DNA from 3 places in the Streptomyces sp. NPDC001339 genome. Region 3 is predicted to be linked to each of the others. Evidence: riboswitches for the same ligand, from Rfam matches in the RefSeq annotation. Region 3 holds a riboswitch; each other region holds the start of a gene.

Region 1 (7,701 bases), on a different contig from region 3:
CTGTGTCGTCGTACCGGTCTTCGCCATGGGGTCCATCCTACGGGGCCTGGCGGGAGGCACGAGCCCCGTGGGACGGGCCGGCCTCGATGGGCGCTGGCCCGCCTGTGGGCAGGGCCTCATGGGCGGGCCTCACGGGCGGGCCTCATCGGCGGGGCCTAATAGGCGGGCAGGCGGCGGGGGCCCAGGTCGGTGGTGACGGGCGCGGGAGCGAGCCGGACGGCGGCGCCCAGGACGGAGACCCCCTGCGGCGCGACGACGACCGGTTCGAGATCCACGGCGACGACCTCGGGATGGTCGTCGACCAGGCGGGAGACCCGTAGCAGCAGCTCGGCCAGCGTGGCGGTGTCGACCGGCTGGGACCCGCGCCAGCCGAAGAGCAGCGGGGCCGCGCGGATCGCGCGGATCTGCTCGGCGACCTCGCGGTCCGTGGCGGGGATGAGGCGGTGATCGACATCGCCGAGCAGTTGGGAGGGGGCACCGGCCAGGCCGAAGGAGAGCACGGCGCCGACGGCCGGGTCGATGGCGGCGCGGATGACCGTGTCGACGCCGCGCGGCACCATCGACTGGACGACCGGACGCAGCTCCTCCGGCGAGCCGAGGAAGTCCGTCAACTCCGCGTACACCCGGCGGAGTTCGTCCTCACCGGCGATGTCCAGGCGGACCCCGCCGAGGTCGGCGCGGTGCCGCAGATGGGGGGCGGTGGTCTTCAGGGCCACCGGGTAGCCCAGGCGGGCCGCGGCGCGCACGGCGCTGTCCGGATCGGGGGCCGGGAGGACGGGGTGGGTGTGGATGCCGTAGCGGGCGAGCAGGGCGGCGGCGTCCTCGGGGGGCACGGCCACCGAGCGGCCGTTGGGTACGCCGGGAGCGAGCCGGCCGAGGAGGCGTTCGATGTCCGCGCCGGCCGCCGCCTCCTGGATGTCGTCGTACTCGGGCACCCGGCCCGGCTCGGCCGCGTCCCGGCGCCAGGCCGCGTACCGGACGGCCTCGGCGAGGGCGCGTACGGCGCGCTCGGCGGCGGGGTACGCGGGGATGCGGAGGGGAGCGCTCCGCCGCCGGGGCGGTGCTGCGGCGGCCTCGGCGTCGTGGGCCGGGGGCGTCGCCATGGTGGCCGGAGGCGGACCCGGCGGTATCGGGGGGCGTACGGAGGCCGCCCCCCGCGAATGCCGCGGATGCGGATACTGCGGTTCCGGTGGGTTCGACGGGTTCGATGGATTCGGCGGGTTCGGTTGGTTCGACGGATTCGGTTGGTTCGGTTGGTTCGACGGGTTCGGTTGGTTCGACGGGGATTCCGCGGGCCGGGCGGCGGGCGGCTCGGGGGTGCTCGTCCCCCCGGGGGACGCGGGGACCGGGGCCGCCAGGGTCGTGGCGAGGTCGTCCATCGCCAGGTGGACGACCGTGACCGGTTTGTGCGGATGGGATGCGGCCACGGCGCGCAGGGCGGCGGCGAGCGCGGCACCCTCGCCGCCGGGCGGGGTGGGCCCGTCCTGCTCCCCCACCCACGGGATCGCCGTGACGATCACGGCATCGCAGCCGTCGCCGCCCAGCGTCTCGGCGAGCGCGGTGCGGAAGTCGTCCGGCCGCGCCGCGGAGTCCAGTACGCGGGGGTGCAGCGGCCGCAGCCGCTCGGTCAGGCAGGCGTCGTAGGCGAGCAGTGCCAGCGCCTCGGAATTGCCGAGGATCGCGATGCGCGGACCGGCGGGCAACGGCTGGGAGGCCAGCAGCAGCCCGGCGTCGACCAGTTCGGTGACCGTGTCGACGCGGATCACACCGGCCTGGCGCATCAGGGCGGCGACCGTGCTGTCCGGGACCTGGACCGTGGGCACGGTGTGCCCGGGCGGCGCCGTACCGCTGTGCCGGGCCCCCTTGGCGACCACGACCGGCTTGACGGCGGCGGTGCGCCGGGCGAGCCGGGCGAACTTGCGCGGGTTGCCGATGGACTCCAGGTAGAGGATCACGACGTCGGTGTCGGGGTCGTCGTACCAGTACTGGAGCAGGTCGTTGCCGGAGACGTCGGCGCGGTTGCCGGCCGAGACGAAGGACGAGATACCGGCGATGCCGCCGTCGCCGGGGCCGCGCTCATGGAGTCCGCTGAGCAGGGCGATGCCGATGGCGCCGGACTGGGTGAACAGGCCGATGTGGCCGGCACCCGGCAGCTGAGGGGCGAGGGAGGCGTTCATCCGGACGCCGGCGGCGGTGTTGATCAGGCCGAAGGCGTTCGGCCCGATGAGCCGCATGCCGTACGAGCGGGCCTGGCGGAGCAGGGCACGCTGCCGCTCACGGCCCTCCGGACCCGCCTCGGCGTAACCGGAGGAGAGGATCAGTACGCCCTGGACGCCATGTTCGCCGCAGTCGCGGACCACGTCGGGGACACGGTCCGCCGGGACGGCGATGACCGCGAGATCGACCGGATCGGGGATGTCCCGCAGGGTCCGCGCGGCCGGCACTCCCTCCGGGTCCAGTCGCCGCAGGTCTTCGGGGAAGGCGTGGTTGACGGCGTGCACCCGGCCCGTGAAGCCGCAGCTGAGGATGTTGCGCAGGACGGTGCGGCCGATGCCGCCGGGGGCGCGGCCGGTCCCGATGACGGCGACCGAGCCAGGGGCGAGCAACCGCTGTACGGAGCGCGCCTCGGCGCGCTGCTCGCGGCCGCGCATCACGGCCACGGACTGCTCGGTGGGCTCCAGGTCGAACTCCAGGCGGACCACGCCGTCCTCGAAGGTGCGCTGCTGGGTGTAGCCGGCGTCCGTGAACACCTTGATCATTTTGGAGTTCGCGGGCAGCACCTCGGCGGCGAACCTGCGGATACCGCGCTCACGGGCGACGGCCGCGATGTGCTCCAGGAGGGCGGAGGCGACCCCGCGGCCCTGGTGGGCGTCCTGGACGAGGAAGGCGACCTCGGCCTGGTCGTCGTCGGGGCTCTTGGCGGGCAGCCCCTGGTCGTTGATCCGGTCGTAGCGGACGGTGGCGATGAACTCACCGCCGACGGTGGCGGCGAGCCCGACCCGGTCGATGTAGTCGTGATGGGTGAAGCGGCGCACATCGCGGTCGGAGAGGCGGGGGTAGGGCGCGAAGAAGCGGTAGTACTTCGACTCGTCCGAGACCTGTTCGTAGAACGAGACCAGCCGTTCGGCGTCGGCGGGGGTGATGGGCCGGATCCGTGCCGTGCCGCCGTCGCGCAGCACCACGTCGGCTTCCCAGTGCGACGGGTACGCGTGCTCGGGCGGGTTCTGCATGCGGACAGAGTACGGCCGGGCACCGACAACAGGCCTTGTCCACGTCCTGTCCCCGTACCCTCGGGGGTCACCAGGACGGCCGTTGGAGCACTTCCGGCAGCGTGCGAGAATGGTCTAGACAACTGTCACGACTTTGAAGGGCAACACCATGGCTGAGCGCCGCGTCACTGTCGGTTGGACCGAGGGGCTGCACGCCCGCCCCGCGTCGATCTTCGTCCGTGCGGCCACCGCCTCCGGCGTCCCGATGACGATCGCCAAGGCGGACGGCAACCCGGTCAACGCGGCCTCCATGCTGGCGGTCCTGGGCCTGGGCGCCCAGGGCGGCGAGGAGATCGTGCTGGCCTCGGACGCCGAGGGTGCCGAGGCAGCGCTCGACCGCCTGGCGAAGCTGGTGGCCGAGGGTCTCGAGGAGCTCCCCGAGACCGTCTGAGTCCCAGCGGGTCCAGCAGCGGCCCGTACGACCTGCGGCGGCCCCGTCGCGGTGACCGGAAAACGGTCGCCGCGACGGGGCCGTTCTTGCATTCCCCGGCAATGCATTCCTCAGCGAGGCATTCCTCGGCAGCTGGGCATTCCTCGGCAGAGAATTCCCCGGTGGGTCATTGCGCGACAGCGCGCCGAGCACAAACCGCGTCCGGACAAATGGGCGCGCGAATCCCATTCCAGCGCCTCTCCTCATTCCGGCGCCTCTTTGTATACGGCGTGCTTGTTAAGAACGGGCACGCGCCGTGTTGACGGGCCGTTTCGGATCCCTCACCTCGGCCGTGACGGGGTGCCGTAGCCGGTACACCGGAAGAGAGCGCTCGATGTGCGCGGCCATCAGGGCACGGGCCCGTTCCGCGTCGCCCCGGGCCACCGCTTCCAGTACCGCGCCGTGTTCGTCCCACGACTCACCGGACCGGTCCGGCAGGTCGACCGCGTACATCCACTCGATCTTGCGCCGCAGCTGGGTGAGCAGCGCGGTCAGGCTGGGACTGCCGGCCGCCTGGGCGAGCGTCTCGTGGAACCAGCCATCCAGTTGGCGCAGGTCCGCGGGGTTGCCGTGACGGGCCCGGGCACGGCCGAGCCGGACCAGGCCGCGCAACACCTTCAGGTGGGCCGGGGTGCGGCGGACGGCGGCGCGGGCGGCGCCCAGCGGCTCCAGCAGCGCGCGGATGTCGAGAAGGTCCGCGGCCTCCTGCTCGCTGAGCGCGGCGACGCAGGCGCCCGCGTGGTGGCGGGTGGTGACAAAGCCCTCCGACTGCAGGGTGCGCAGCGCTTCGCGGACCGGCACCCTGGAGACGCCGTAGCGCGCCGCCAGGATCTCCTCGATCAGCCGACTCCCCGGCGCCAGTGCGCCGGAGACGATGTCCTCGCGAATCGCCGTGCACACCGCATGCGCGGAAATATGGCCTCGCATCGTCCGTGCCTCCGCCGTAATCCCCGGGAAACGCCGCCGGTCGGCGACTTTTCCGCGACTCTATTCGACGGGGGCGGCTTTTCCGACGGACTCCTGCTATTCAGGGATATTTTTTGGCCAATACCCGGGCGTGGACGGTGGAAGGCCGGGCGCCCTGGTTATGGACCGCGTTCCAAGGCGCCGCGGTGGGCCGGAGGTGAGGCGGCGGAAGCCGCTCAGACGTCCACGCCGTGCGACCGCAGGTACGAGACCGGGTCGATGTCCGAGCCGTACTCGGCGGTGGTGCGGGCCTCGAAGTGCAGATGCGGGCCGGTGACGTTGCCGGTGGCGCCGGAGAGGCCGATCTCCTGGCCGGGGGTCACCTGCTGGCCGACCGAGACGCCGATCGACGAGAGGTGGCCGTACTGGGTGTACGTACCGTCGTTCATCTTGATCACGATGTTGTTTCCGTACGCGCCGCCCCAGCCGGCCTCGACGACGGTGCCCATGCCGACGGCGTGGACCGAGGTCCCGGAGCCGGCGTGGAAGTCGACGCCGGTGTGGCTGCCGGAGGACCACAGGCCGCTGGAGGCCTTGTAGCTGGTCGAGACGTACGAGCCGGCTATCGGGGCGACGAAGCTGTTGAGGCGCTTGCGCTCGGCGTCGCGGGCGGCGCGCTCCTTGGCCTCGCGCTCCTCCTCGGCCTTCTTCCGGGCCTCCTCGGCGTGCCGCTTGGCTTCCTCGGCCCGCTGCTTGGCCACGGCCTCGGCCTTCGCCTCCAGGGCGGCCAGCTCGGCGGCGGCCTGCTGGTCGTCGGCCTGCGCCTCGATGCGGCTGGCGAGCTCGTCACCCAGGACGACGGCCTGCTGGAGGCCGGTGTCATGGCCGTGCGCCTCGTCCGTGGCGGCCAGCGCCGGCGAGGCCACGGAGGCGACCACACCGGAGGCCGCGAGGGTGGCTATGCCGGCGAGGTTACGGGTCTTACGAGCGGTACGGCTCGGACCGCGGTGCTTCCCGGTGGCACGGGTGAACGCCATGTGCTGGCTTGTCCTTTCCTTCCCTCTCGCCTACCGGGTTAGCTGACGGGTTCGGAGCAGGAAGGTCTCCTACGGGCTCCTCCGGGGAGGAGTCCGATTCACCCCAGGGGACATGTGGGTCCCCGGCTCCCCTGGCTCGCGCCGTACGGGGACTCGGCGATCGCTGTCCGCTGCCACTGGTGTGGCGGTGGTGTGACGAACAGCCGGACAGACGGTAATCGGGGCCACTTTCCTCCGCCAAGCGGAACCTGTCTTTTGTGCGGGATGCCACAAGAACCAGTACAACCAGCCCTACCAAACCGGACATACGACGGCTCCCGTGGCGCTGGGCACCACGGGAGCCGCATCGTCGACTGAGCCACCATCAGGCGACGGGGAGTCAGCCGGCCCACCGGGGGCCGGGGCGGGAGGGCCTAGCCGCTGACGACCGTCACCTCACCGAGACCCAGCGCCTTCACCGGCTCGGCGATCTGCGCCGCGTCCCCCACCAGGACCGTCACCAGGCGGTCCACCGGGAAGGCGCTGACCACCGCCGCGGTCGCCTCGACCGTGCCGGTCTCCGCGAGCCGGACGTACAACTGCGCCTGGAAATCGTCCGGGAGCTGCTGCTCGACCTGGTCGGCGAGGGTGCCCGCGACGGCCGCCGCGGTCTCGTACTTCAGCGGGGCGACGCCGACGAGGTTCCGCACGGCGACATCGCGCTCGTCGTCCGTCAGCCCCTCCGCCGCGAGGGTCCGCAGCACCTGGAACAGGTCCTCCAGCGCCGGAACGGTGGATTCGGTGTCCACCGAGCCGCTGATGGCGAGCAGTGCGGCGCCGGTGGCTCCCTCGGGGGACGTGGGGGCGGTGGAGCGCAGCACCTGGCTGAAGGAGCGCACACCGTAGGTGTAGCCCTTCTCCTCGCGCAGCACGCGGTCCAGACGGGAGGTGAGGGTGCCGCCCAGGCAGTACGTGCCGAGGACCTGCGCGGGCCACACCCGGTCGTGCCGGTCGGCGCCGATACGGCCGATGAGCAGCTGGGTCTGGACGGCCCCGGGGCGGTCCACGATCACCACCCGGCCGGTGTCGTCGGCGACGACCGGCGCGGCCTTCAGCGGCTCGGCCGCCGGGCCGCTCCAGGCGCCCAGAGTCTCGGCGAGCGCCGCGTCCAGGTCGACGCCGGTGAAGTCGCCGACGACGACCGCGGTGGCCGTGGCGGGCCGGACGTGGGCGTCGTAGAACGCGCGGACGGCGGCGGCGTCGATGCGGGCGACGGTCTCCTCGGTGCCCTGGCGGGGCCGGGACATCCGGGCGGTGGCCGGGAACAGCTCCTTGGACAGGGCCATCGCGGCACGCCGGGCCGGGTTGGCGAGCTCGTGCGGGATCTCGTCGAGACGGTTGCGTACCAGCCGCTCGATCTCGCTCTCCGGGAACGCGGGGGCCCGCAGCGCGTCGGCGAGGAGCCCGAGCGCGCGCGGCAGCCGGGAGGCCGGGACCTCCAGCGAGACCCGCAGGCCGGGGTGGTCGGCGTGCGCGTCCAGCGTGGCGCCGCAGCGCTCCAGCTCGGCGGCGAACTCCTCGGCGGAGTGCTTGTCGGTGCCCTCGGACAGGGCGCGCGCCATGATCGTGGCGACGCCGTCCAGGCCCTCGGGCTCGGCGTCCAGCGGAGCCACCAGGTTGATCTCGACGGCGAAGACCTGCTGGCCGGGCCGGTGGCTGGTCAGGAGGGTGAGGCCGTTGGCCAGTTGGCCGCGGTCGGGGGCCGGGAAGGCCCACGGCTTGGGCGCGCCGCCGTGCGGCTGCGGGTGGAAGTCCATGGTGCTCTCGGGAGAATCTGCGCGGGTGGTGGCGTCGCTCACTGGTCCGCCTCCCCTTCCTCGGTGTCGGCGGCGTCGGTGGCGCCGGTGGGTTCGGCGGATGCCGTGCCTTCTGCGGGTTCGTAGACCAGCACCGCGCGGTTGTCGGGGCGCAGCCGGGCCTGGGCGACCGCCTTCACCTCCTCCGGGGTGATCTCCAGAACGCGCCGCACGGCGGTCAGCGCGAGCTGCGGGTCCCCGAACAGGACGGCGAAGCGGCACAG
Region 2 (7,701 bases), on a different contig from region 3:
GGCGGGGTAGCCAGAGCCGTACCGAGGGGACCCCGTCCTGCTCTACGCAGCAGGCGGCGCACCGCCCGCCATCGGGTCGGTCATGGCGGCGTTGAAGTACTGGAACGCGGACAGCTCGTAGCCAGTGCGCCCGGAGCTCGTCATCAGCGCACCGTCTTGGGATGGGGGTGGCGGCGCATCTCGACATTGCGATCCGTCGCCTTCGACGTGTCTCCCACGGCGTAGGCTTCCGCGCGCTGTTGTGCCAGTGCGGCGCACACATCGCACCCGGCAACCGGCTTTGGCTCCGGGACCAGTTCCCCCCAGGCGAACGGGGCGGCACATGCGGGCCATCAGCTCACCACCTCCACGCCGTGAATCCAGCGCGGCCCCGCATCGATTCCGTGCACAGCCAGCCACAATGACCGTCGCCGCCCGCGCCGCAACCGTCGCTGGTGCAGTTCTTCGGGCGTGAGCACGTACGGGCGGACCAGGGCCGAGCCTCGCCACGCAACAGCCCCGGCTGCCCTACGGGCACGGGGCGTGGCGCGGGTGTCTTTGTTCGCGCCGCTTCATCCTCGAAGGCAAGCCGATACTGCTGGCCACGAGTTTCCTTCCCACTGACCTGGTGGCTGGCTCCCTGATTATCCAAGAGGACACCGGGCCTGGCGGCACCTACGCGCGCCTGGCTGAACTGGGCCACGAGCCCGTGCACTTCCCGGAAGAGATCCGCTGCCGGATGCCGTCTCGGGATGAGGAAAACCGACTCAGCCTCACCATGGGCACACCCGTGATCATCATCTTCCGCACCGCTTTCACGGATGGCGGCCGCCCTGTGGAAGTCAACGAGATGATCCTGGACTCGTCCGCATACGTGCTGGAATACGACATCGAGGCATAGCGGAACGCGCCAGCCGCGCAGGCGTTTGCAGATAGTTGTGGAAGCTTACGGGGAGTATGGCCGGCGGAAATCAGGCGCACAACCTCCCGAAGCGCATGGCTCAAGTCAGAGACTGTGAGACCACGTCAGCCATACCCCACGAGATCGCTGTGGAAGAGCCCGCCCATCCATCAGGTGTGCGCCAGATGGCCCCGATGCCATGTTCCTCAAGGTAGTTGGTGTAGACGCCAATATCCTCGGAGAATAGTCCCAGGAGGTGCGGCTTGGGCTCTCCCCTCAGCGCGTACCAGAAATAGCGATACTCCAGCAGCTGCCCTACGGCCTCGCGCACTGCCTGCGTGGGGTTGCCCTTCTTCACCGCTTTGGCTTCCACCAGCCATTCGTCGCCATTCGCCTGGAGCACCAGGTCCCGAGGATGCACACGATGTGTAATCGGCGTAAACCCCCGCCTCAGGATGTAGGGCCCAAAACGCCGAATGAGCCCCTCGTGTGCCCGCGTCCTGCGTTGCTCGGCCGCCGCAAGCTGCACGTAATAGTCATCGCTCGTTTTGGGCTGAAATCCCTCCAGGCCCTCGTAGGTGACATGTCCGCTGGTGCGGTACTCAACGATGGGTCCCTCAGGCTCGTTCATGACCTCAATGTGCGGCTCAACAGCGAGTGTCGCCTTGAGGATCGTGGCCATGTTGCCGAGGTCTGCACAGAGGTCTTCCTCAGCAGGAAGTTGATCGATCTCATAGCAGCGAGCGGCTACGCTACTGGCCTCGTACGCCCGTGCCCGCCACCCGGTGTGTTTGAACTCCGGCTGATCGGACCAGTCAGCGACGAGTTCGCGAGGAAGCTCAGCCAGCAAGGACTGTGCCCTTACGGTCAAGTGAGTGCGGAGCTTCTTGCCGGTCGTCTCCAGTTGGTTGCTGAACACCGTTACGCCCTGCTGAAGCGTCAGAGCGACTGACTTGAGATCCGCCGCGAAGATATAAGCGAGGTAGAGCCCGTCAGTTCCGCTCCCTCCCGTAGTCGATTCATAGATCTGAATCCATGGTGTTGCCGCGGCTCCGCCTTTTCCGCCGTGGCCTCTCGCCTTCATGCCGTAGGGCAGGGCCGTCGCGAGGCGGTCGCCCGCTGCCTTCAGCACTTCTTGGCCTGGGTTCCCGCTCGTAGTGGTGAGCGTGGTGTCGAACCTGTTGGCCACATCGAGGAGCAGATCACGTATACCCATGCACCAAAAGTTACGGGATTCGATCACTTGTGGCTGCTGTTGAAGACGATGAGACGAGCAGACGGCGGAATCGAGCCATGATCGCGGTCCTCCATGGTTCCGCCGGGCCACACGATCATTGCCCTGCTTGCTGCTTTCTCTGGCTCTCCGGGCCTCCCCGGTCCGCTGCAAGGCCCGGCGTAGGCTCAGGGAAGTTGGCTCTGACGTGGAAGGTTATGGCGATGGCGCGTGTTCCGGCGGCAGTAGTGGCGGCGAGTGGGCTTGTAGGTGGTTACGGCCTGGCCCGTTGGACGAAGAAGCGGCCCCTGGGTGGGGTGGCGCTGGCGGCGGCGGGGGCTGTGGCGGCCAAGGAGTGGCAGGAGAAGGCCGGGCCGACGGCTGCGGTGGCGTTGAGTGGCGCCTACGTGGCGGCGTTCGCGGGGTCACATGTGCTGGCCAAGAAGATTGGGGCCTGGCCTTCGGTGTTCGCAGTGGCGGGTGGGGTCGCGCTGGCGTCGTGGGCGGTGGTCGACCGTCGGGGTTGAGGCTGGCCGGTGCACGGGCGGGGCGGCGAGCGCCTGCCGCGTCCGTGCACCGTCATTCAGGCCGAGGCGTCGTTGAGGAGGGTGAGTTCGGGCTCGGTGAGGGTCAGGTCGGCGGCGGCCAGGAGGGGTGGGAGCTGGGAGACCGTGCGGGCGCTGGCGATGGGGGCGGCGACAGTCGGCTGGGCGGCGAGCCAGGCGAGGGCCACGGTGGCCGGCTCGGCTCCGTGGGCGGCGGCGACGGTATCGAGGGCCTCAAGGACGCGGAGGCCGCGATCGGTGGCCAGATACTGTGCGGCCTTCTCGGAGCGGGCGCTGTCGATGGCGGTGCCCGGGCGGTACTTGCCGGTGAGGAAGCCGGAGGCGAGAGCGTAGTAGGGGACCGCGGCGACGCCCTCGCGGGCGGCCACGGCAGCCAGTTCGCCCTCGTAGGTGTCACGGGAGACGAGGTTGTAATGGGGCTGCAGGGCGACGTAACGGGCCAGGCCCTCGCGAGTGGAGAAGGCCAGGGATTCCGCAAGGCGGGCCGCTGAGATGTTGGACGCGCCGATCTCGCGGACCTTGCCGGCCTTGACGAGGTCGTCGAGAGCGGTGAGGAACTCCCCGACCTCGAGCGACTCATCGTCGAAGTGGGTGTAGTAGAGGTCGATGTAGTCCGTACGGAGGCGAGCGAGGGACTGGTCGACCGCGGTCTTGATCGTGGCGGCGGTCAGGCCCTTGAGGTCGGGGTGTGCGCCGACCTTGGTGGCGATGACGACGTCGGAGCGATTACCGCGGGACGCCAGCCAGTTGCCGATGACGGTCTCGGACTCACCGCCCTTGTTGCCGGGGACCCAGGCGGAGTAGACGTCGGCGGTGTCGATGAAGTTGCCGCCGGCGGCCGTGTACGCGTCGAGCACGGCGAAGGACTCGGCTTCGTCGGCCGTCCAGCCGAAGACGTTGCCGCCGAGGGAGAGCGGGGAGACGGAGAGCGAACCAACAGTTTTGAGTTTCGCGGTCATGTGGCGTGAGAGCGCTGAGGGGAGGGAGTTTATTCCCCCCCCCGTTTGTTTTTGTTTCTCGTTGCCTCGTGTTCTCCGTTGCCCAGATGGTGACGTTGCCCGGATGGCGACGTTGATCAGATGGTGACGTTGATCAGATGGCTATTCCGTGCTCCCGAAGCCATGGCACCGGGTCTATCGGGTCCCCGGCACCGGGGCGTACCTCCAGGTGGAGGTGTGGGCCGGTGACGTTGCCCGTCGCGCCGACGCGGCCGATGACGTCGCCCGTAGTGACCTTGCCGGAGGTCTTCACCATCGAGGACAGATGGCAGAACCAGAGCTCGGTGCCGTCGTCGAGGGTGAGCACGATGCGGTAGCCGTACGCACCGGCCCAGCCGGCCTGGGTGATGGTGCCGGAGTGAACCGCCTTGACGGGCGTGCCGGTCGGCGCGGCGAAGTCCTGCCCGGTGTGGTCCGCGGCCCAGCGGTCGCCGGCCTGGCCGAAGCTGGCGGTCAGGGTGTACGAGGAGACGGGGGCGGTGAAGCTCTTCGCCAACTGGGCGAGGCGTTCGGCCTCCGCCTTACGGCGGGCCTCCTCCTCAGCCTCACGCTTGGCCTCCAGCTCCGCGGCTTTCTTGGCGGCCTCGGCCTTCTCGGCTGCCTTCTGGGCTTCGGCCGCTTCCTTCGCGGCCTGCTTGACGGCGGCGTTCTCGGCCGCTTCGCGAGCTTCCGCCTCGGCGGCGTCCTGCTGCGCGTCGGCCTGCTGGAGGATGCGGCTGCGCAGGGCCTCGCCGGCGCCGGTGCCGCTGCCTGCGCCGATGGCCTCGCTGAGTGGGCCTGAAGCCGAGGGGGAGTTGGCCTCGGAGCCGGAGCCGGAGCCGGAGTTGGCGCTGGAGTTGGCGCCGTCGTCGGCACCAGCGCCGGATATGAGGTCGCCCACGCCAGGGAGGGATTCGGCGTCCGGCAGGCTGTCGGCTATCTCGTGAGCCAGCCCGCCGATGTCGGGCATCGAGATCGGGACCGGCGGGCGGTCCTCCGCCGTGGCCATACCCCCCGCGCCGACCGCCGCGATGACGCCGACACCGAGGACCGTACCGCCGCGGGCGAGCCCGCCGGTGCGCTGCTTGACCACCCGGTGCTTGCCACGGACGGCGCGGACGGACTCCTCGGTGGGGTTCCACTCCTCCCACGGGCCGTCACCGTCACTGCCGCCGTCGCTGTCACCTTCACCGTCACGGTCGGCGTCATGGCCCGCTGCGATGTCCGCACCGCCGCGCGCGTAGCCGGGGCCGTCGAAGGCGCCTCGGGCATCGAGTTCATCCGGGGAGGCCGGAGCAGCGGGGGCTGCGGATGCAGATGCGGATGCAGATACAGAGGGGAAGGGGGCCGGGGATGCGGATACGGATGCAGGAGCGGATGCGAACGGAGCCTCGGGGGCAGGCCTGCTGGACGCCACGGGGGCGGACTCCTTTCCTTCCTTCTCGCCTACCGGGTTAGCTGACGGGTTCGGAGCAGGAAGGTCTCCTACGGGCACCCTCTGGCTGAGGCGTCCGATTCACCCCAAGGTGGTGGTTCCCCGGTTCCCTTGTGCAGTTCATGCCGTTCATGCGGTTCGGGCAGCTCGCGCGGTTCGTACCGTTCGGGCCGTTCGAGGTGTTGAAGGTGCGTGAAATGCGCGTACGAGATTCGGCGTCGGCGCGCGGTGCCGCCTCTTGCGGCGGCTGGGACGACCGCGCTGCGTTATCGGACAGTAATAGAAGCCGTGACCATTTTCCAAGCCTCCCCCGGGATCCTTGTCCACTCCCTATGAGATGCACCGTGGAACTTTCCCGCCATTCCCACTCAAATAGGGCGAATTGACCACAGAGCGCTAAACGATCTCTCGGCGATTGTGCGTCAGTTGTTATCCGATGCAGGTGCCCATTGTGATGCGGAGGGGCGCACGGACATCACCTAGAGTGACGACGTGCGCGACGTCGGATCACGGTCATCAACACGTCGTCGACACGCCGGTCGTCGACACGTCGTCAACACCGGGAGCTCACACGCCTCACTACGCCCCCATGGGCCGCTGCACCGCCAGCAGCGCCATATCGTCCGCCTGCTCGCCGCCCGTATGCCGTGCCACGTCCTCGATGAGGGTGTCCAGGAGGCTGCCCGGTCCGGCGAAGTGGCGGCCCCGCAGCCGCGCCGACGGGTCGTAGAAGCGGCCGTGGGAATCGCGGGCTTCGGTGACGCCGTCCGTGAAGAAGAGCAGCAGTGCACCGGCCGGGAGGAACGTCTCGTCCACCCGGTCCGGCCAGCTCGCCACCTCGCCCATCCCCAGCGGCAGCGCCGGCGCCGAGGGCGTCAGCTCGCGCAGCCCGCCGTCCGGGGTGAGCATCAGAGGCGCCGGATGGCCGCGATTGAGAATCCGCAGCACGGGCTCCCCGACGGCCGGGACCTCCGCCAGGACAGCCGTGGCGAACCCCTCGACCAGCTCGATCCCCGCGCGCCGCTCGGCCTCCCGCCGCAGCGCCCGCTCCAGCCGGCCCGCCACCGCCTCCAGCGTGGCCTCCTGCTCGGCCGCCTCCCGGAAGGCACCGATGACGACCACCGCGGCCTCCACCGCCTCCAGCCCCTTGCCGCGTACGTCGCCGACGAGCAGCCGTACGCCGTGCGGGGTGTCCTGCACGGCGTAGAGGTCGCCACCGATCCGCGCGTCCGCCCGCGCGCCCACGTAGCGGGCGGCGACCGCGAGCCGTCCGCCGAGCTGCTCCGGCGGCTCCGGCAGAACGGCCCGCTGGGCGGCCTCCGCGACGTCCCGTACGGACGCCAGATGGGCCTCGGTCTTCCGTAGCGCACGGTTGATGCCGAGCGCCAGCAGGGCCACGACGAACACCGTCGCAGCCTCCGCCACCGCCTCGTGGACGTTCGAGGCGGGGCTGCGGTAGGCGGCCACCCAGATCTCGCCTGCGACGGCGACCAGCGCGGTGAGGGCGGTAGCACCCAGCGAGAAGAGCGGCGCCGCGACCAGCGGGGCCGCGGCGAAGAAGGGGGAGCCGGTGTAGCTGAGCGGCGTCACCTCCTCGAAGGCGAGGCCGCCGATGAGCAGAACGACGGGCAGCCAGCGCACCAGGTGCTGCCCCCGCAGCCGCCTCCGGGCACGGCGGGCCCGTGGCTCCCACTCCCCGTCGTCGCCCGTAGAGGGGCTGTCGCCCTGCCGCATCCGTACCGGTCTCTTCCCGCTCCACCCGTCCGTACGGGCACCGTCGTGTCGGCCGCCTCGACGCCCGTCCCAAGGCTTTCCGCTGCGAGGGCGTCCGGCGAATCCTCGGCGTCCGGATGGGGCATGACGTCCGGATGGGGCATGGGGCACGGGGCATGGGTCGTACGCGGGGTCATGGCTCCTACGCGGGCGGGGGTCATGGCTCATGCGCGGGCGGACGGGACCGGACGGCAGTGGTGGCATGGGGCACGGCTCTACGTGCTGAAGGGCAAGGGCACGGCTGGGCGCGCGAAAGGGCACGGCTTCGTACAGGTCCGCGTCCCCGCCCCCGTCCGCATCCGTCCCCGCACCCGTCCGTATCCGCACCCGCACCCGGAAAATGCGATACGGCGGGCGCCCACAAGAACGCCCGCCGTACCGTTTTCACACCGTCAGGACGAGTCCCGACTCACTCACTTACTTCCGCTACCTCCGAGCCGACCACCAGGCTGGGGACACACTGATGGCCCACACGTCCCCCACCTGTTCCTCGGTGGGGTCGTCCGGATCGACGTCACGGAGCCCGTAGGGGTCGACTTCGGCGATGACGAAAATCCTGGCGCCGGACTCGGACACCCGATATCGCCGGATGTCGTCGGTGCCCGAGGGGTCATCGTCCGGCTCGATGGAGTATCCCTGGCTTGAGATCACGGCGCTCAGCTCATCGAACTTCACGCGATGAGCGAACGTGCCGTGAGCCTCCTCAATCGACGGCGGTACGGCGATGCCGCCGCCCAGCAGACGGTGAATCTGCAGGCTGATGCCGAAACAAGGCCACGTACCCGTTTCCTCGTCCTCCTGGAACGAGAGTTCCACGAGTCCGTAGTCGCGGCCGATGAGACCTTGCGACGTGTTGT
Region 3 (7,701 bases):
ATGAGAGCCGGGTGAAAGCCGGACGAGAGAAGGGACGAGAGACAGACCGAGGAGGTGACGTTGGCCACGACGACGTAAAGAAGAGCAAAGACGGGCAACCAAGAGCCGCGCGGATGTCCTCTAAGGGCGCGGAGAGGCTCACTGCCGGAGGGCGGGGCCCGAACCACCCCCCACGTCCTTCGCATAGCTGTCCTGGAAGCGAGTTCCCGATGAGCCTGACGGGCACCCCTTTCTTCCTCACCGCGGTCGCCCTGCTGATCGTCGCCGTCGTCCTGCCGCTCGCGCTGTGGACCCGAATATCCGGGCCCGCTGTGGTGCGCGGCCTCGCCCGGCTGCTCATGCTGCTGTTCGCCCAGGTCACGGCCATCACCCTGGTCTTTGTCCTGGTCAACAACGCCAACAACCTCTACGACACGTGGGGTGATCTGCTCGGCACCAACAGCCATGTCGCGGCGGCCAAGGACCTCGGGCCGGACGGCATGGGCGGCAAGCAGGTCGAGGATGAGCCCAAACAGATCCAGCAGTTCCGGCCGGCGGATGACCCGCGGATGGGCCAGGGCGTGCAGATGACCGATCTCCAGGGCCGTATCTCGGGCGTGACGGGCGAGGTCTACGTCTGGGTTCCGCCCCAGTACAACGACCCCGCCTACAAGGACAAGAAGTTCCCGGTGGTCGAGCTGCTCCCCGGCTACCCCGGCTCGGCGAAGGCCTGGTTCGGGTCGCTGCACGTGACCGAGCAGCTCAAACCGCTGATGCAGCGCGGTCAGGTCAAGCCGTTCATTCTGGTGGCGCCTCGCACGAACATCATCAACGGTGCCGACACCGGGTGCGTCAACCTCCCGGGCAAGGTCAACGCCGACAGTTGGCTGACCGTCGACGTACGCAAGATGATCACTGACAACTTCCGCGTCGGCGACACCCCGGACTCCTGGGCCCTGGCCGGCTACTCGGCCGGTGCGCACTGTGCCAGCAAGCTCGTCCTCGCCCACCCGGACCGCTACCGCGCCGCGGTCGCCATGTCCGGCTACAACAACCCGGCCCTCGAACCGGACTCGCTCGCCGGCAAGGACCCCAAGCTGCGCGTCGAGTCCAACCCGCTGAACATCCTGAAGTCGGCCAACGCGGCCGGCAAGCCGCCTCGTACGGCGCTGTACGTGTCCGGCGCGGCGGCTGACGGCTACCAGGCCGGCATCGGCCTCCGCCAGATCGCCAAGCCGCCGACGTCGATCAACGTCCAGCTGATCCCGGCGAGCGCGGGCGGCCACACCACGGCGGTCTGGCGGCAGCAGATCCCCGAGATCTTCCGCTGGCTGGGGCATCAGCTCAAGCCGTGAGCGACGGGCCGGCCGTCCCGTAGGGGGCGTTCGAACGGATCCCTTAGGGGGCGCGAGCACCCCTTGCGGTCCTCAGCGAACCGGGGACGGGAGATATTCCCGCAGTAGGCGCCCCGCCCCCGCGAGGCGCGTCCGGCCCCTGCGAGACGCGTCCGGCTCTGTCAGGTGTGCCTGGCCCCGGGCGGTGCGTCCGGCTCCGCGAGGTCAGACCCCGCGAGGCGTGTCCGGCCCCGTGTGGTGCGTCGGAGCCCGCCGGTCGGGGCCGGTTACGCCGGGCGGGTGGCGCCGGCGAAGGGCATCTGGTCGATGGGGGCGATGCGTACCGGGGCGCCCGGGTGCGGGGCGTGGATCATCTTGCCGTCGCCGATGTAGAGGCCGACGTGGCTGACGCCGGAGTAGAAGAACACCAGGTCGCCCGGGGCGAGTTGGGAACGGTTGATGCGGGGTCCGGAGTTGATCTGGGTGTAGGTGGTGCGGGGGAGGGCGACACCGCTGGATTTCCAGGCGGCCTGGGTCAGTCCCGAGCAGTCGTACGCGGAGGGGCCGGTGGCGCCCCAGACGTACGGTTTGCCGAGCGCCGCATAGGCGAAGGAAACGGCCTGTGCGGCACGGGAGTTGGGGGCCTGTGTGACGGCCCCGGCCGCCGCGGTGGCCGTCGAGCCGGCGGGGATGCCGCCGAGGAGGCCGTCCCCGTGCCCCGTCCGCCGGTCCTCGTGGCCGGTGTCCGACGCGTCCTCGGCGGGGCCCTGGCTCGCCATCAGCCGCCGCTGCTCCGCGGTCAGCCGGCTCAGCAACTGCTCGGCGGCGTCCAGCTTCCGTACGACGGTGACCCGGTGTCTCTTCAGCCTGGTCTCGGCGGCCGCCAGCCGCCGCGTGGTGTCCTCGGCCTGCCGGCGGACCTGCCGTACGCTGCCGAGCCGACGCGCGTAACCGGCCACCGCGGCCGCCTGATGGCTGCCCGCCCGCTCCAGCACCGCGGCGCCGTCCAGATAGCGCTGCGGATCGGCGGAGAGCAGTAGTTGCACGGCCGGGGCGACGCCGCCGGAGCGGTAGCGGGATGCCGCCATGGCGCCCAGCTCGGCGCGGGCGGCGTTCAGTTTCCGGGACCGGCGGGCGGCCTCGTCCTGCAGTCTGCTCAGCTCCTCGCGTGCCGTGTCGGCGGCTTCCTTCGCGCCGTTGTAGTTCTGTGTGGCCACCTCTGCCTCCTGGTACAGCGCGTCGATCCGGTCCTTGACCTGGGCGGGAGTGGGCTGGGGAGCGGCCTGGCCGGTGCCGTCGAGCGCGGTGGCGGTGGCGGCGCCGGCGAGGGCCAGCGTGGCGGCCAGGCGGACGGCGCGCGAGCTGCGCGGGCCGAGGCCGAAGAGCGCGGCAAGCGGATGCTGCCTTGGCTTGCGGTGCGAGGCCACGGTGGCCGTCACTTCCTTCCCTTGCGGGCCGTGGATCCGGCGGCGGTCCGTCACGAGGGAGCGGACCGCCGCCGGATCTCCCGGCGGGGCGGCCGACGGACGCCGGTGCGGAGTCCGGCGATGGTGGTGAGCCGGCCGCCTGGAGGAGGACGCTAGACCGGGCTGTCGTGGGAATGAGCCCGCTTGCCCGGGATTGTTCGGTTTCGACCGCCGCCGACATGCGGCTGACCGCGGCGTCATGGCCGTACGGCCGGGACCGGTCTGCCGTGACCGAAGCGACGATTGTGCACGCCCTGCCGGAAGTGCCGTGCTATACGGCGGATACGATCCAGCACTATGGACGTAGTGATCAATGTCTTCGTCGCCCTGCACATCATCGGTATCGCCTCCCTGCTGGGCGGCTTTCTGACCCAGATGAAGGCGATGGGCGCGGGCACCGCGCGCTTTGTCCCAGCGATGCTGCACGGCGCGCTGACGATGCTGGTGACCGGCATCGTGCTGGTCGGCCTCCACCAGGCCCAGGACCACCACGTCAACAACATCAAGATCGGCGTGAAGATGGCCGTCCTGGTGGTGATCCTGGCGCTGGTCTACGTCAAGCGGGACGAGGAGAAGGTCGCCAAGCCGCTCTTCGGCGCGGTGGGCGCGCTCACGGTCGCCAACATCTTCATCGCTCTGCTCTGGACGTGATGTCTTCGCGCGCGGCTCAGGTGTCTTCGCGCGCAGCCCGGGCGGCTTCGCAGGCGGCCCGGGCGTCTTCGCGAAGGGCTCAGGCCGGGCGGACGTTCCCGTAGACCGGCATGTAGTAGATCGACTCCTCCCGGACGCTGGCGCCTGGCTTCGGCGCGTGGATCATCTTCCCGCCGCCTATGTACATGCCGACATGGCTGATGTCGTTGTAGAAGAAGACCAGGTCACCGGGCTGGAGGTCGTTGGTCGCCACCCGCTCGCCGACCTTGACCTGGTCCCAGGTCGTCCGCGGCAGCTCGACCCCGGCCGCCTTCCACGCCGCCTGGGTCAGGCCCGAGCAGTCGTAGGAGTTGGGGCCGGTCGCGCCCCAGACGTACGGCTTGCCCATCTGGGAGCGGGCGAAGGCAAGGGCCTTTTCGGCCTTGGTGGAGTACGCGTCCCCGGTGGAGCCGCCACCGCCGGTGCCGCCACCGGGCCGGCCGCCGTCCGTACCGCCACCGGACTGGTCGCCGGAGTGGCCGTCATCCGTCCTGCCGCCGTCCTGCTGCCGTTCGCGCTCCCGCTCCCGCTGCCGTTCGCGCTCCTGCTGGCGGCGCGCCTCCTCCTCGGCCTTGCGCTGGGCCTCCGCCTCCTTCCGGCGCTCCAGCTCCGCCAGCCGCGCCTTCTCCTGGGCCGTCAGCCGGGACAGCAGCTGCCGGGCCTCGGCCAGCTTCTGCTGGACGGACCGCTTGGACGCCTTGAGCGACTCCTGTGACGCCTGCAGCCGCTCCAGGCCGCGGGTGGCCTCGGCCCGCTGGCGCGCCGCCGCAGCCGCCTGCCCCTGGTAGTCGGCGACGGCCTGCTGCTGCCGGGTGGTCAGCCGCTCCATCAGGTGGGTGCGGTCGAAGAACTGCTGCGGGTCCTCGGCGAGCATCAGCCGCGCCGTCGGGTTCACGCCACCGCCGCGGTACTGCGCCGACGCGAAGGTGCCCAGTTCACGCCGCGCGTCGTTCATCTTCTGCGCGCGGTGGGCGGCGGCGTCGAGCAGGTCGTTGACGGTCTCCTGCTGGTGGTCGGCGCTCTCCTTCGCCGCGTTGTACTTCTGGGTGGCCACCTCGGCCTGGCGGTAGAGGCTGTCGACCTTCTGCTGGACCTCTTCGAGCTGTTCGGCCCCTTCGAGGGTGGGCCGGGGCGCGCTGGGTGCCGCCTGGGCGGACTGTGCGAGCAGGGTCACCGAGGCGAGCGCGGCGGTGGTGAGCCCGACGGCCGTACGGCGGCTTCCGGGCGAGGTGAGAACGCTGGTGCGAGGCTTGCGGTGGGACGCCACGACCGGCGGCTCCTTCCGTGTGCCGCCTACCGGGTTAGCTGAAGGGTTCGGGCTGACGGAAGGGCGGCCCTACGGTCCGGGCGTCCGCTGTGAGCGGCGGTCGCGGGATCGATTCACCCCGGTGGTGCGTGTGGGGCCCCGGCTCCGGCCGGGACCCGGGGTTCGGATCTTCCGGCGCGTCTGGACTCGGCGGAGGCGGCCCGTGCCGGTGCTGTCACCGACGGCGTGCGGGCTGCCCGAGCCAGGACGTTAGCCAACTGGTGTGGCTTCTGGGAAGGCTGGTGTTCGATATGCCCGAAACCTTTTCGTGACCTCAGTGACGACGGGCCACTACGGCCCACTACGGCCACTACGCCCACTACGACTGCTACGGCCACTACGGCCCACTACGGACGGCGTTCGCCGGTACACAGACCGGGTTCATCCGGCCCGCCGGCCACACTTGTCCACACTCCCCAGCGCGCTGTCAGTGCCGCGGCCTAGACTCGGTGGGCGATGAGCAGCCTCTTTGACGACAGCTTCCTGGCGGACCTCGCCCACAAGGGCGAGGACGAGCCCCCGCCGCCTCCCGAGGACGAGCACGAGCCGGCCTCGGAGGAGATCCCTGCCGACCTCTTCGGCGGGCAGTTCGACGTGCCCGCCTCGAGAGACGCGTACTACCGCGACGGCGCCGCCCGCCCGGCCATCGACCCCGCGGCGCTGCTCGAGGGGCTCAACGACCAGCAGAAGGCCGCCGTGGTGCACTCGGGCAGCCCGCTGCTGATCGTCGCCGGCGCCGGCTCCGGCAAGACCCGGGTGCTCACCCACCGCATCGCCCATCTCCTCGCCGAGCGCCATGTCCACCCCGGCCAGATCCTCGCGATCACGTTCACCAACAAGGCCGCCGGTGAGATGAAGGAGCGCGTCGAAGAGCTGGTCGGCCCGCGCGCCAACGCCATGTGGGTCTCGACGTTCCACAGCGCCTGCGTCCGCATCCTGCGCCGGGAGAGCAAGAAGCTGGGCTTCACGTCCTCCTTCTCGATCTACGACGCCGCGGACTCCAAGCGCCTGATGGCCCTGGTCTGCCGCGATCTGGATCTCGATCCCAAGCGCTTCCCGCCCAAGTCCTTCAGCGCGAAGATCTCCAACCTCAAGAACGAGCTCATCGACGAGGAGACCTTCGCCGGAACGGCCGCCGACGGTTTCGAGAAGACGCTGGCCGAGGCGTACGCGATGTACCAGGCGCGGCTGCGCGAGGCCAACGCCCTGGACTTCGACGACATCATCATGACGACGGTGCATCTGCTCCAGGCCTTCCCCGATGTCGCCGAGCACTACCGCCGCCGCTTCCGCCATGTCCTCGTCGACGAGTACCAGGACACCAACCACGCGCAGTACACGCTCGTACGCGAACTGGTCGGCCCGGGCACCGCCGACATCCCCGCCGCCGAGCTGTGCGTCGTCGGTGACGCCGACCAGTCGATCTACGCCTTCCGCGGCGCGACCATCCGCAACATCCTCCAGTTCGAGGAGGATTACCCCGAGGCGACGACGATCCTGCTGGAGCAGAACTACCGCTCCTCGCAGACGATCCTGTCCGCCGCCAACGCGGTCATCGAACGCAACGAGAACCGCCGGCCCAAGAACCTCTGGACGGACGCCGGCGCCGGCCCCAAGATCACCGGCTATGTCGCCGACACCGAGCACGACGAGGCCCAGTTCGTCGCCGACGAGATCGACCGGCTGACGGACGCAGGCGACGCCAAGGCCGGCGACGTCGCCGTCTTCTACCGCACCAACGCCCAGTCCCGGGTCTTCGAAGAGATCTTCATCCGGGTCGGGCTGCCCTACAAGGTCGTCGGCGGCGTGCGCTTCTACGAGCGCAAGGAGGTCCGCGACGTCCTCGCGTATCTGCGGGTGCTCGCCAACCCCGAGGACAGCGTCCCGCTGCGCCGCATCCTGAACGTCCCCAAGCGGGGCATCGGTGAACGCGCCGAGGCCATGATCGACGCGCTCTCCTCCCGCGAGAAGATCACCTTCCCGCAGGCGCTGAGCCGGGTCGACGAGGCGTACGGCATGGCCGCCCGGTCCGCCAACGCCGTCAAGCGCTTCAACGTCCTCATGGAGGAGCTGCGGACGGTCGTCGAGTCCGGCGCCGGACCCGCCACGATCCTGGAGGCCGTCCTGGAGCGTACGGGCTACCTCGCCGAGCTCCAGGCCTCCACCGACCCGCAGGACGAGACCCGGATCGAGAACCTTCAGGAACTCGCCGCCGTGGCCCTGGAGTTCGAGCAGGAGCGGGGCGAGGCTGCGACATCAGGGGATGCCGCCCCGGGGCCCGGCACTCTCGCCGAGTTCCTGGAGCAGGTCGCGCTGGTCGCCGACTCCGATCAGATCCCCGACGAGGACGAGGAAGGCGCGGGCGTCATCACGCTGATGACCCTGCACACCGCCAAGGGCCTGGAATTCCCGGTCGTCTTCCTGACCGGCATGGAGGACGGCGTCTTCCCGCATATGCGCGCACTGGGCCAGACCAAGGAACTGGAGGAGGAGCGCCGGCTGGCCTATGTCGGCATCACTCGCGCCCGTGAGCGGCTCTATGTCACCCGCTCGACGATGCGCAGCGCCTGGGGCCAGCCCTCGTACAACCCGCCCTCCCGGTTCCTCGAGGAGATCCCGGACGACTACGTGGAGTGGAAGCGTACGGGCCCGGCGACGCCTTCCGCCTCGATGGGCGGTCTGTCCTCGCGGGGCGGCGGTGGTGGTGGAGGCTTCGGCGGGGGCATCGGCTCCACGCTGTCGTCGTCCTCGGCCCGCTCGAAGGGGCCCAGCGGCTTCGCCACCCGCCGTGCCAAGGACCGTCAGGTGGTCTCGCTGGCCGTCGGTGATCGCGTCACCCATGACAGCTTCGGGCTCGGCACTGTCGTCGGCGTCAAAGGCAGCGGCGACAACGCCGAGGCGACCATCGACTTCGGCGGCGAGAAGC

Evidence for each region. A riboswitch is a leader RNA that binds a small molecule or an ion and turns the genes downstream of it on or off. The one in region 3 is predicted to bind cyclic di-AMP.
Region 1: another riboswitch for cyclic di-AMP. It lies ahead of ACFY12_RS32785 (M23 family metallopeptidase); the one in region 3 lies ahead of ACFY12_RS04810 (NlpC/P60 family protein).
Region 2: another riboswitch for cyclic di-AMP. It lies ahead of ACFY12_RS12295 (M23 family metallopeptidase); the one in region 3 lies ahead of ACFY12_RS04810 (NlpC/P60 family protein).

What each region holds. Positions count from the first base shown of each region.
Region 1 covers NZ_JBIAWT010000016.1:117,435-125,135, reverse strand. The annotation lists gene ACFY12_RS32805 (DUF5998 family protein) at 1-27, opposite strand, end outside; gene ACFY12_RS32800 (GNAT family N-acetyltransferase) at 156-3,230, opposite strand; gene ACFY12_RS32795 (HPr family phosphocarrier protein) at 3,379-3,660, shown strand; gene ACFY12_RS32790 (GntR family transcriptional regulator) at 3,937-4,626, opposite strand; gene ACFY12_RS32785 (M23 family metallopeptidase) at 4,842-5,642, opposite strand; cyclic di-AMP (ydaO/yuaA leader) riboswitch at 5,655-5,811, opposite strand; gene ACFY12_RS32780 (M16 family metallopeptidase) at 6,056-7,438, opposite strand; gene ACFY12_RS32775 (M16 family metallopeptidase) at 7,477-7,701, opposite strand, start outside.
Region 2 covers NZ_JBIAWT010000004.1:21,587-29,287, forward strand. The annotation lists gene ACFY12_RS12270 (PrsW family intramembrane metalloprotease) at 1-95, shown strand, start outside; partial or broken gene ACFY12_RS12275 (UTRA domain-containing protein) at 533-880, shown strand; gene ACFY12_RS12280 (MrcB family domain-containing protein) at 981-2,096, opposite strand; gene ACFY12_RS12285 (hypothetical protein) at 2,318-2,620, shown strand; gene ACFY12_RS12290 (aldo/keto reductase) at 2,677-3,618, opposite strand; gene ACFY12_RS12295 (M23 family metallopeptidase) at 3,752-5,053, opposite strand; cyclic di-AMP (ydaO/yuaA leader) riboswitch at 5,065-5,209, opposite strand; gene ACFY12_RS12300 (PP2C family protein-serine/threonine phosphatase) at 5,651-6,805, opposite strand; gene ACFY12_RS12305 (hypothetical protein) at 7,271-7,701, opposite strand, start outside.
Region 3 covers NZ_JBIAWT010000001.1:1,123,654-1,131,354, reverse strand. The annotation lists gene ACFY12_RS04825 (alpha/beta hydrolase) at 210-1,334, shown strand; gene ACFY12_RS04820 (NlpC/P60 family protein) at 1,601-2,752, opposite strand; gene ACFY12_RS04815 (hypothetical protein) at 3,077-3,430, shown strand; gene ACFY12_RS04810 (NlpC/P60 family protein) at 3,510-4,736, opposite strand; cyclic di-AMP (ydaO/yuaA leader) riboswitch at 4,745-4,907, opposite strand; gene pcrA (DNA helicase PcrA) at 5,472-7,701, shown strand, end outside.